DNA from 3 places in the Kribbella sp. CA-294648 genome. Region 1 is predicted to be linked to each of the others. Evidence: riboswitches for the same ligand, from Rfam matches in the RefSeq annotation. Region 1 holds a riboswitch; each other region holds the start of a gene.
The links. Region 1 has a riboswitch for cobalamin ahead of ACQPYM_RS18935 (magnesium chelatase subunit D family protein). Riboswitches for the same ligand answer to the same signal wherever they lie in the genome.
Positions count from the first base shown of each region.

Region 1 (3,269 bases):
AGGCGTCCGGGGTGTGGTTGGGTTGAGGTATGGCGCCCGAACAGTTGCGAGTCCTGGTCACCAACGACGACGGTTACGAGTCCCTGGGCATCCAGGCGCTCGCCGCGGCCATCGAGGAGGCCGGCCACGAAGTCCAGGTGGTGGCGCCTTGGGACGATCAGAGTGGGGTCGGATCGTCGCGGGCCCGGATGATCGGCCGGCGGATCGCGTCGAAGGTCGGCGAGAACGGGTTCGTCGGGATCGACGGGACACCGGGGATCGCGGTGACACTGGCCCGGCTGGGCGCCTTCGGGCCGCCGCCGGACATCGTTGTGTCCGGCATCAACCACGGCCACAACATCGGCCCGATCCTGCACTCCGGCACCGTCGCCGCCGCGCTGACAGCCGCCACCCAAGGGCTGTCCGGGCTCGCGATCAGCATCGACTCCGAGGATCCCTCGTACTTCGAAACCGCGGGCACCGTCGCCGCGGAAGCGCTCACCTGGCTGCGGGACCAGCCGGTCGGCACGGTGATCAACGTCAACGTGCCCGACGTACCGGTGAGCGAACTCAAAGGCGCCCGCTGGGCCCGACTGGCGCCGTACGAACGCTCCCGCCTGGTCCTCGAAACAACCCCGACCGGCGACCAGCTCATCACCCTGCGAACCCTCCCACCCCCCACCGAACCCGACACCGACGAGACCCTCCTCCTGGCCGGCTACATCACCGTCACCCCCCTCACCGGCGTAGGCGAACTCCCCGGCGACTCAGCGGCCACCCACCTCTCAGCCGCCTTCACCAACTAGACCCCTCGCGGCGATTCCCGCCGCTGCCGGCGGGATGGGGCGGCAGCTCCGTCGCCGCTCGGCGAGAGCCGCATCCCCGCAGCCCCTCGGGTGTGGGCGGACCGTCGGCGCGGGCTGCTCACCTGCTGGGCACCCCGACGGAGCCGGCAGGGTGGTTTTGTCGTCTGTCGGTGATGACGCTCACCTGCTCCGGGCGGTCCGGCGTGTGGGTGGTGTGGAATGATCGCCGGGACGGTTGTGGAGGAACACCGGTGACGGCCCTGTCGGGGCTGGATTCCGGGGCGGTCCCGCCACTGTGACCGGGCTCAGGCCCGGAAGCCAGGACATCCGCGATCGTCCGTCAGGGAGCGCTCTCCGCGCGCCCGGCGTGCCAAGTGCCGAGGCGGGCGTGGACACCCGCAGGACGAAGGGAACCACCGCCCATGCGGTCTGCTCCGACAAATCCCAGCTCACCCGACGGCCGCCCGGCGCCGACCGGGTCCGGCACTCCGATCGCGACGGAGCCCGGCTCGTCCAGCGGCCGTCCGGTGGCGGCGGTGTCGAGCTCCTTCAGCGGCCGGCCGGTGTCGATGGGATTTCCGTTCACCGCTGTGGTCGGGATGGAGGATCTTCAGCTTGCGTTGATCCTCGCGGCGGTCTCGCCGGCGATCGGTGGCGTGCTGATCCGCGGCGAGAAGGGTACGGCGAAATCGACGGCCGTCCGCGCGCTGACCGAGCTCCTCCCGCCCGTCGAGGTGATCGAGGGCTGCCGCTTCTCCTGCGACCCCATCGCCCCCGACCCCACCTGCCCGGATGCCCCCCACTCGGCGCCAACCGACCGCCTTCACGCCGAGGCGCAGTTGACGGCGGTTTCGCGACCGGCTCGCCTGGTTGAGTTGCCGGTCGGGGCCACCGAGGATCGTGTTCTCGGCTCGTTGCACCTCGAGCGAGCACTCTCCGAAGGCGTCACGGTCTACGAACCCGGCCTGCTCGCGGCCGCGCATCGCGGGCTCCTGTACGTCGACGAGGTCAACCTCCTGCACGACCACCTGGTCGACGTACTGCTCGACGCCGCCGCGATGGGTCGCGCGACCGTCGAGCGCGACGGCGTCTCGATCACCCACCCGGCGAGCTTCGTCCTCGTCGGCACGATGAACCCAGAAGAGGGCGAACTCCGCCCGCAACTGCTCGACCGCTTCGGTCTCACCGTCGACGTGGTCGCCAGCCGCGACCCGGCCGTCCGCGTCGAGGTGATGCGCGCCCGGCTCGCCTACGAAGCGGACCCGATTGCCTTCATCAGCAAGTACTCCGGTGCGCAGGCCGAACTGTCCGAGCGCATCGCCAAGGCCAAGTCCCGCCTCGCGGACGTCATCCTCACCGACGCCGCGCTGCGCCAGATCGCCGAGATCTGCGCTTCGTTCGACGTCGACGGGATGCGCGCGGACCTGGTCACCGCCCGTACTGCGATCGCCCACGCCGCCTGGTCGGGCCGGACCGTCGTCGAGGTGGAAGACGTCCGCGCCGCCGCGAAACTCGCCCTCCCGCATCGCAAGCGCCGCAACCCCTTCGACGCTCCCGGCCTGGACGACGAGCAACTCGAACAAGCCATCCAGAACAGCACTCCACCAGACCCCGACCCGGACGACGACCCCGACGGCGGCGGCCCAGACGGCGGCGACTCAGGCGGCGGCGGCTCAGGCGGAGGCCCGGACGGCGACTCCAAGGGCGACGGCCCCGAGACGCCGCCAGGAGCAGACAACGACGACAGCGCCGACGATCCGGCGAGCCCCGACAATCGAGCCGACGCCTCACGCGCATCGACCGACGCCGACTCGGGGGAGCCGGACCGCGTCCCGGGGCAGCCCGGCGAGAACGCTGACGGCGCCAACTCCGGTGCCGCGCCGACGGGCGAGGTGGCCGCCAGTTCCACGCCGTACAAGGCTCGTCTGCTGAGTGTCCAAGGTGCCGGAGCCGGTGTTGCCGGACGGCGTTCGAGGGCGTTGACCGAGGTCGGCCGCGTGGTCGGCGACCGTGCCCGTGTCGGTCGCGAATCGGGCCGTCCGCACCTCCTCGCGACCATCCGCAGCGCCGCTGCCCACCAGCACACTCGCGGTCGCAAAGGACCCGGTCTCGCCGTCCGCACCTCCGACGTACGGCTCGCGGTCCGCGAAGGGCGCGAAGGCAATCTCGTCCTCTTCTGCGTCGACGCCTCCGGCTCGATGGGCACGAAGAAGCGGATGACCGAGGTGAAGACCGCGATCGTCTCGCTCCTGCTCGACGCCTACCAGCGCCGCGACACGGTCGGCCTGGTCACCTTCGCCGGAGCCGACGCGACCGTCGCCCTTCCGCCGACGGGCAGCGTCGAAGCCGCAGTACGGCGGCTCGAATCGCTGCCGACCGGTGGTCGCACCCCGCTGGCAGAGGGCCTGCTGAAAGCTTCCGACGTACTGCGAATCGCCGCGATCCGCGATCCGCGTCGCCGGCCCTTGCTGGTGCTCGTGACGG
Region 1 covers NZ_CP191981.1:3,983,038-3,986,306, forward strand. Annotated here, with positions in the region: gene surE (5'/3'-nucleotidase SurE) at 30-785, shown strand; cobalamin riboswitch at 1,004-1,134, shown strand; gene ACQPYM_RS18935 (magnesium chelatase subunit D family protein) at 1,355-3,269, shown strand, end outside.

Region 2 (3,269 bases), 4.2 Mb from region 1:
CGGCGGTCTGGTCACCGTCGCGCTGTACGTCGTCGTCGGTCACCTCTACCCGCCGGAGTTGCGGCCGAGGATCTTCGCTGCCTTCGCGACCGGCTGGGTCGTTCCGTCGCTGGTCGGACCCGCGGTCGCCGGGCTGATCGTCGAGCACGCCCACTGGCGGATCGTGTTCCTCGCAGTACCGGTGCTCGCTGTCCCGGCCGTTCTGGTCATGCGGCCGGGGCTGGCACGGATGAACGCCGGCACCGTCGTGCAGGCCGACCGGTCGATGTGGGATCGGCGAGCGTTGTGGGCGGTCGCGGCGGCGGTCGGGGTCGGTCTGCTCAGCTACGGCGGTCAGCAGAGCGGGGTGCTCCAGCCGATTCTGGTGGTGCTCGGGTTGATCGGTCTGGTTGGCTTCGTGCCGAAGCTGTTGCCGGTGGGAACGTTCCGGCTGGGCTCGGGACTGCCTTCGGTTGTTGCCCTGCGTGGGTTCGTCGCGGCGTCGGGATTCGGGGCTGAAGTGTTCCTGCCGTTGATGCTGACTCGCGAGCGGGGACTGTCGCCGTCGTACGCCGGGCTGGTGCTGACGGTCAGCGCGCTGTCCTGGACTGCGGCCACCTGGTACCGGGGCCGCCCGAAGCAGCCGTTCTCGCATGCGGTGTTCCTGCAGGCCGGGATGATCTCGATCGTGCTCGGCATCGTGACCGCGGCGCTCACGCTCAACCCGCACGTGCCGGTCGTTGTCGGCATCCTCGGCTGGAGCCTTGCCGGGCTCGGAATGGGAACCGTGTTCCCGACGCTGTCGGTGCTGGTGCTGGAGTACTCCAGCCGCGAAGAGCAAGGCACAAACAGCTCCGCACTACAGCTCAGCGACGCCCTGGCCACTGCCACTGTGCTGGCGGTCGGCGGTTCACTCTTCGCCGTCATCGAGCCGCATGCGCCCACAACGGCCTACCTGATCGCCTTCGGCCTGCCGGCTCTGCTGGCCTTGATCGGAGTTGTCGCGGGTCGCCGGACCGCTGCCACTCACAAAGGCTCCGAATAGCCGGGTGCTCCGGCCAGGCTGAGCGTGGCCGGAGCTTGAGTTGCCGGCTTTGTGAGTGGGGGCGGTCCGCTACTCCTTGGCGCCGGTGACTGCGATGCTGGCGCCGAGGCCGATGATCATCAGGCCGCCGGTGCCGCCGACCAGTTCCAGGCGGCGGGGTGAGCGGGCGAACCACTGGCGAGCCGTGCCGGCGGCCAGTGCCCACAGGCTGTCCGAGCACAGGGCGATCAGCATGAAGACCAGGCCGAGCAGCAGGATCTGCAGCGTCGCCGGGCCGGCGTTCTTGTCCACGAACTGTGGCAGCACGGCCGCGAAGAACACCGCCGTCTTCGCGTTGGTCAGACCGACCAGGAAGCCCTGCCGCAGGGCCCGACGAGCGCTGCCCGGCTTCACCCCGCTCGTCATCGCCTCCGCCAGCGACTTGCGGCTGCGGAAGGCGTGCACCCCGAGATAGACCAGGTACGCCGCGCCGACGAGTTTCACGATCGTCAGCGCCATCGTGCTGGCCGCGATCAGGGCGCCGAGCCCGAACGCGACGGCGAGCAGCATCACCGCGGCACCGGCGGTGTTGCCCAGCATGGTCAGTACTGCCTCACGCCGGCCGACCGCGAGGGCCCGGCCGACGATGAACAGCACGCTCGGACCGGGGACGACGATGATGACGAGGGCGGTGATCGCGAACGCGACCAGGTGATGGGTGGACGGCATCCAGCCAGCGTAGGCCAGCGGACCGGAGTACGGGTGACTTATCTCATCGGGCGCTCGTCGTCCGTTGACCCCGGTGGAACGGGGCCGCTACCTTGCCAGAGACAACCTGCGGTGCCATGAGGGAAACCGGTGAGAGACCGGTACGGCCGCGCCACTGTGAGCGAGCTTGCTCGTGAGTCAGGACGCTCGGGTACCAGCAGCCTTTCGAAAGGGACGCGCACTTCCCTAGGAGGTCTTCATGTCTGTACCCACGCCTGCCCGCTCGGTCGCCGTACCGGCTGTCTCGCCGCGGCTGCTCGCCACCGCTCTGCTCACCACCGGCCTGGCGCTCACGCTGGCCTACCTGGTGGCTTTCGACCAGGGTGCGATCTCGCAGTCCGGGATGTACCTGCACGAGCTGATGCACGACGGCCGTCACCTCCTCGGCGTGCCCTGCCACTGACCTTCATGCGCACCTTCGGATCCCTCCTGGTGCGCGGCCTGATCGTCGGTCTCTTCGCCGGCCTGCTGGCCGGAACCTTCGCGTATGTGACGGGCGAACCGCACATCGACTCCGCGATCGCGATCGAAGAGGCGGCCGGTGCCGCGCACACCCATGACGCCAACGGCAAGGCCATCCCGGCCGACCCGGGCGAAGAACCTCTCGTGAGTCGCGACGGCCAGCGGTTCGGGCTGTTCCTCGCGACGTCTTTGTACGGCGTGGCGCTCGGCGGCATCTTCGCTGTCGGCTACACCCTGCTGCGCCGACGCCTGCGCACACCCGGCGACTCGTACGCCGCTCTGGGGCTGGCCGCGGCCGGGTACGTCGGGATCGTGCTGGTGCCGTTCCTCAAGTACCCGCCGAACCCGCCGGCCGTCGGGGACCCCGAGACGATCACGCAGCGGACTGTCACCTATCTGCTGACGCTCGTGCTCGGCCTGCTCGCGGTCTGGGCCGGCGTCGCCGCGTCGCGCTGGTCGGCCCGCTTCGGGTCGGCTCCCTGGATCCGGATCGGCGCCGGTGCCGCCGCGTTCCTCGTGACAGTCGTCGCCGCGTACTTGATTCTGCCCGCGATCAACGAGGTTCCGGGGTCGTTCCCCGCTACGCTGCTCTGGAAGTTCCGGCTGGCCTCGCTGGGCACCCAGACCACACTCTGGCTGCTCCTCGGGCTCGGCTACGCGGCGGCGACCGACCGTCGTACGGGGAAGGTCGAACCTGAGGTGGTAGCCGCTTGACGTCGCTGACGCTGGTCGCGCACGCGCTGACCCCCGCCCTGCGGGGACTCGTCCTCGGCGGCGACGCCGAACCCGACCCCGCCGGCGTCGACGCCGCCCGCGAACTCAAGATCGACGCCGACGAGGTCTACGCCGGCCCAGAAACGGCCGCATTGCGCACTGCCGCGGCGCTCGGGCTGACACCTGTCGTGGTGCCGGCGCTGAGAGACCGCCAGTACGGCGAATGGTCCGGCCGAGAACTGGAGGAGTTGCTAGCAGCTTCGCCAGAGGCTGTCGCCGCCTGGCTGGACCGCCCACACACCGCCCCACCCGGCGGCGAAAC
Region 2 covers NZ_CP191981.1:8,579,792-8,583,060, reverse strand. Annotated here, with positions in the region: gene ACQPYM_RS40940 (MFS transporter) at 1-1,024, shown strand, start outside; gene ACQPYM_RS40935 (LysE family translocator) at 1,094-1,732, opposite strand; cobalamin riboswitch at 1,808-1,937, shown strand; gene ACQPYM_RS40930 (CbtB domain-containing protein) at 1,971-2,174, shown strand; gene ACQPYM_RS40925 (CbtA family protein) at 2,180-2,947, shown strand; gene ACQPYM_RS40920 (histidine phosphatase family protein) at 2,944-3,269, shown strand, end outside.
Region 2: linked by a shared signal. The riboswitch ahead of ACQPYM_RS40930 (CbtB domain-containing protein) and the one ahead of ACQPYM_RS18935 (magnesium chelatase subunit D family protein) in region 1 are both predicted to bind cobalamin.

Region 3 (3,269 bases), 3.3 Mb from region 1:
GCGAACGTCCGAGGGTCAACGCCAAGAAGATGCCGAGAGCAATGAACGGGAACGCCTGGGCGATGATCGCACTGGTTGCCATGGTCAACGAGCCGACGACCCAGAAGCGGAACTCGTTCAGGGTGGACAGATCCAGCAAGGTGATGGCCGAGGTCATCGACCCGAGCAGGGCCGTCACCGCGGCTCCCGCAAGAGCGAGCTTCACCGGGGTCGCACCGGCTCGGCCGGCCGAGCCGACGAGGTAGACGACGACTGTCGCGATCAGCGCGCCACCCATCGCGAACCAGACATAGCCGGTCAGCGACTGGACGCCCAGCAGACCGATCGCTGCCACCACTGCCAGCGCGGCGCCCGCGTTGACGCCGAGGATGCCGGGATCAGCCAGCGGATTCCTGGTGATCCCCTGCATCACGGCGCCGGCCAGGCCGAGTGCCGCGCCGGCCAGCAGGCCTGCCGCAGTACGGGGAAAGCGTAGGTAGCGGATCACCCGGTCCGTGTCCGATCCGGTGAAATCCGCCGCCGCGACGTAGACGTCGTGCGGTCCGAACCATTGGTTGCCTGCGACAAGCGAAAGCAGCACGACGGCCAGCAGCAACCCACAGGCCGCCAGCAGACCGGCGGCCCGGCCACCCCAGGACCGGGTCACTTGACCAGGTCGGGGTGGATCAGTTTCGCGATCAGTTCGGTGGAGTTGGCGCCGCGGACACCCGCCGAGTGATGGGCGAACAGCCACGGTACGACGCGCTTGTTCCGGACCGCCTTGAGATTGGCATACGCCGGATTGGCCAGGATCTTCTGGACATCCGGCTGGACCTGCGCCTCGGTCAGGGTGGCGTCGCAGCAGCCGCTGATCAGGATGTAGTCGGGGTCTCGCTTGATGAACTCTTCGACGCTGATCTTCACGTTCCGCTTCGAGGTCAGGTCGGCGAAGGCGTTCACCCCGCCGGCCTGCCGGATCAGCACGGTTCCGAAGTCCGGACCGCCCGACACGGTCACGCCACCGCCCTCCAGCCCGGGACGCAGGATCGCGACGGTCGGCTTCGGGGCTTTGGCGACCTTCGCCTCGACGGCAGCGATCCGCTTCTGCTGGTCGGCGATCACGGTCTCGGCCCGGTCGGAGACGTTGAAGAGCCGGCCGAGGTCGCGCAGGTCGGCGTACACATTGTCCATCGAGACGGTCGACGGGTCGATCGCCTCGTCGCCCTTGCCGTCCGCAGTCGGGCAGAGCGGGCTGAAGATCCACGTCCGCACGCCGAGATCGGAAAGGCTCTTCCGGCTGCCGAAGCTCGAGTCACTGCCCGCGCTGCTGAAGACGTCGTTGAATCCGGAGAGCACGAAGTCCGGCTCCTGGCTGAGCAGTTCCTCGCGACTTGGCAGGTTCTTGTAGTACTTGCGGTCCGTCTGCGTCGCGGCGTACTGCGGCAGCACGGTCGCATCCAGGTACGCCGTACCGACCAGCTGGTCCGAGATCCCCAGCGCGTGCGCCAGCTCGATGGCCGGCTGGTACGCCGCGAACACCCGCTTGGGCGGGCCGTCGACGGTGACGTCGATCCCGCAGTTCTTCACGGTGGTACTCGGGCCGGCCTTGGGGCCGGCTTTCGCGGCACCCCCGCAGCCGGTGACCAGGGACAGTACGACAACAGCAGCAGCCAGCGTTTTCACGCGCGCCTCCAGCACCTCGTGGACGGTGTGACACGTCGTGGCCGGTCTCCTGGCTGACGGGTACTGCGCTCGCGGGCCTGACCTTCCCAGTCATCGCTGACCAGTGGTCTCCACCCTGGAACAACCCACGAACATCCCGATCACAGTGGCGAGGGCCGCGCCGGCATCACACCGGCTTCCCGAACACCACGACCCCGCCAACCTAACCCACCTGCAACCCAGTCGCAGAACGGGCGGAACCCTAGACCGGTTCTGTATGACACAAGCTGAGTTTTGTAGTACATTACAGCGGTGGCAATCACGTGGGCACCCAGTGCGGACAAACACGGCATCGACCGCGAGGACGCCCTGCACGCCATAATGAACGCCTACTTCGTCCAGCGAGAGTTCGATGAACCCCGCCGCCGGCCAACATCCGGCCGACATTGTTCATCAGGCCGCCCCGGCAACTGGGCGGAGAGTTGCTGGAGGTCATGGTTGAGATCAATCCACCACGTGATCTGCACGTCTTTGACGTGATGGTTGCTCGGCGCAAGCATCTTGAGCGGATGGAGGAGGAGAGATGAGCGAGAAGGATTACGACGCGGTGGCCGAGTGGGCTGAGCACGACATGACCCTGGCGCGGGATGCGGAGAAGGGCCTGTGTGGTCAGGAGGCAGCCGCGTTCGGCCGGGAGCTGGTCGAGCGCTCACAGGGCGGCCGGCCGTCGATCGACCCCGATGCTGCCCCCGGAGAGAAGTCGCCGATCCGTCAGGTTCGGCTCCCTCGCGCTCTCAACGCAGACCTCGACGCGTTCGCCAGGAACCATCACCGCAACGCCAGCGATGTCCTGCGGGAAGCCCTCAGCGAGTATCTGGCGGCGCACAAAGACGCCAGCTGAAGGAATTCAGCGGTAGAGCGAGGAGGTGGCGAGGGCGAACTTGACCATGTCGTCCTTGTCGGCGGTGCCGGCGGGGAGGGGGACGAGTTCGACGATTTTGCTGGTGCCGATGCGGATGAGGGTGCGGCCGGTGGCGGTGTCTACGTAGCCCTCGTCGCCCAGGGGGATCGAGAGGGAGGTGGCGGCCTTGCGGGTGGGGGCGATGACGGCTTCCGCGTCGGCGACTCGGCGGGCAGTGGAGTAGAGGACGCGGGTCTTGGTGATCCAGCCGCAGACGATGTCGCCCAGGTCGGTCTGGCCGTCGCGCCGGATGGCCGCCTCCGTGCCCATTACCTTCGCGGCAGCCGGCGTGGCGCGTTCGCACTCCGGCCGGGTGATGAGCGGCCCCGGCTCCGGCAGCCCGTCCGCCTGCTGCGCCACCTCTTTGGCCAGTACTGCGTACTTCGCCAGCGTCGCAACCGGCCCGCTGACCTTGCGCAGCTTCCCGTCGAGCAGGAACACCACGAAACGACTGGTCCCGAACCCACCCTGCCCTACCGTCACCGGTTTGGCCGGCTCGCCCTTGGTGGCGTCGTACGCCTTGCGGGCCGCGGCAAGGTCCGCAGGGGTCGCCGGCATGACAGACGTGCCAACGCGCAGTACGGGACCGGTTGGGCTCGTGCTGAGCCCCAGCTGGCACACGTCGTACGTCGGGAAGCCGAACTCCGCCGGAGCCGGCTTCGGCTGG
Region 3 covers NZ_CP191981.1:670,571-673,839, reverse strand. Annotated here, with positions in the region: gene ACQPYM_RS03265 (FecCD family ABC transporter permease) at 1-646, opposite strand, end outside; gene ACQPYM_RS03260 (ABC transporter substrate-binding protein) at 643-1,677, opposite strand; cobalamin riboswitch at 1,685-1,868, opposite strand; gene ACQPYM_RS03255 (ribbon-helix-helix domain-containing protein) at 2,225-2,542, shown strand; gene ACQPYM_RS03250 (hypothetical protein) at 2,549-3,269, opposite strand, start outside.
Region 3: linked by a shared signal. The riboswitch ahead of ACQPYM_RS03260 (ABC transporter substrate-binding protein) and the one ahead of ACQPYM_RS18935 (magnesium chelatase subunit D family protein) in region 1 are both predicted to bind cobalamin.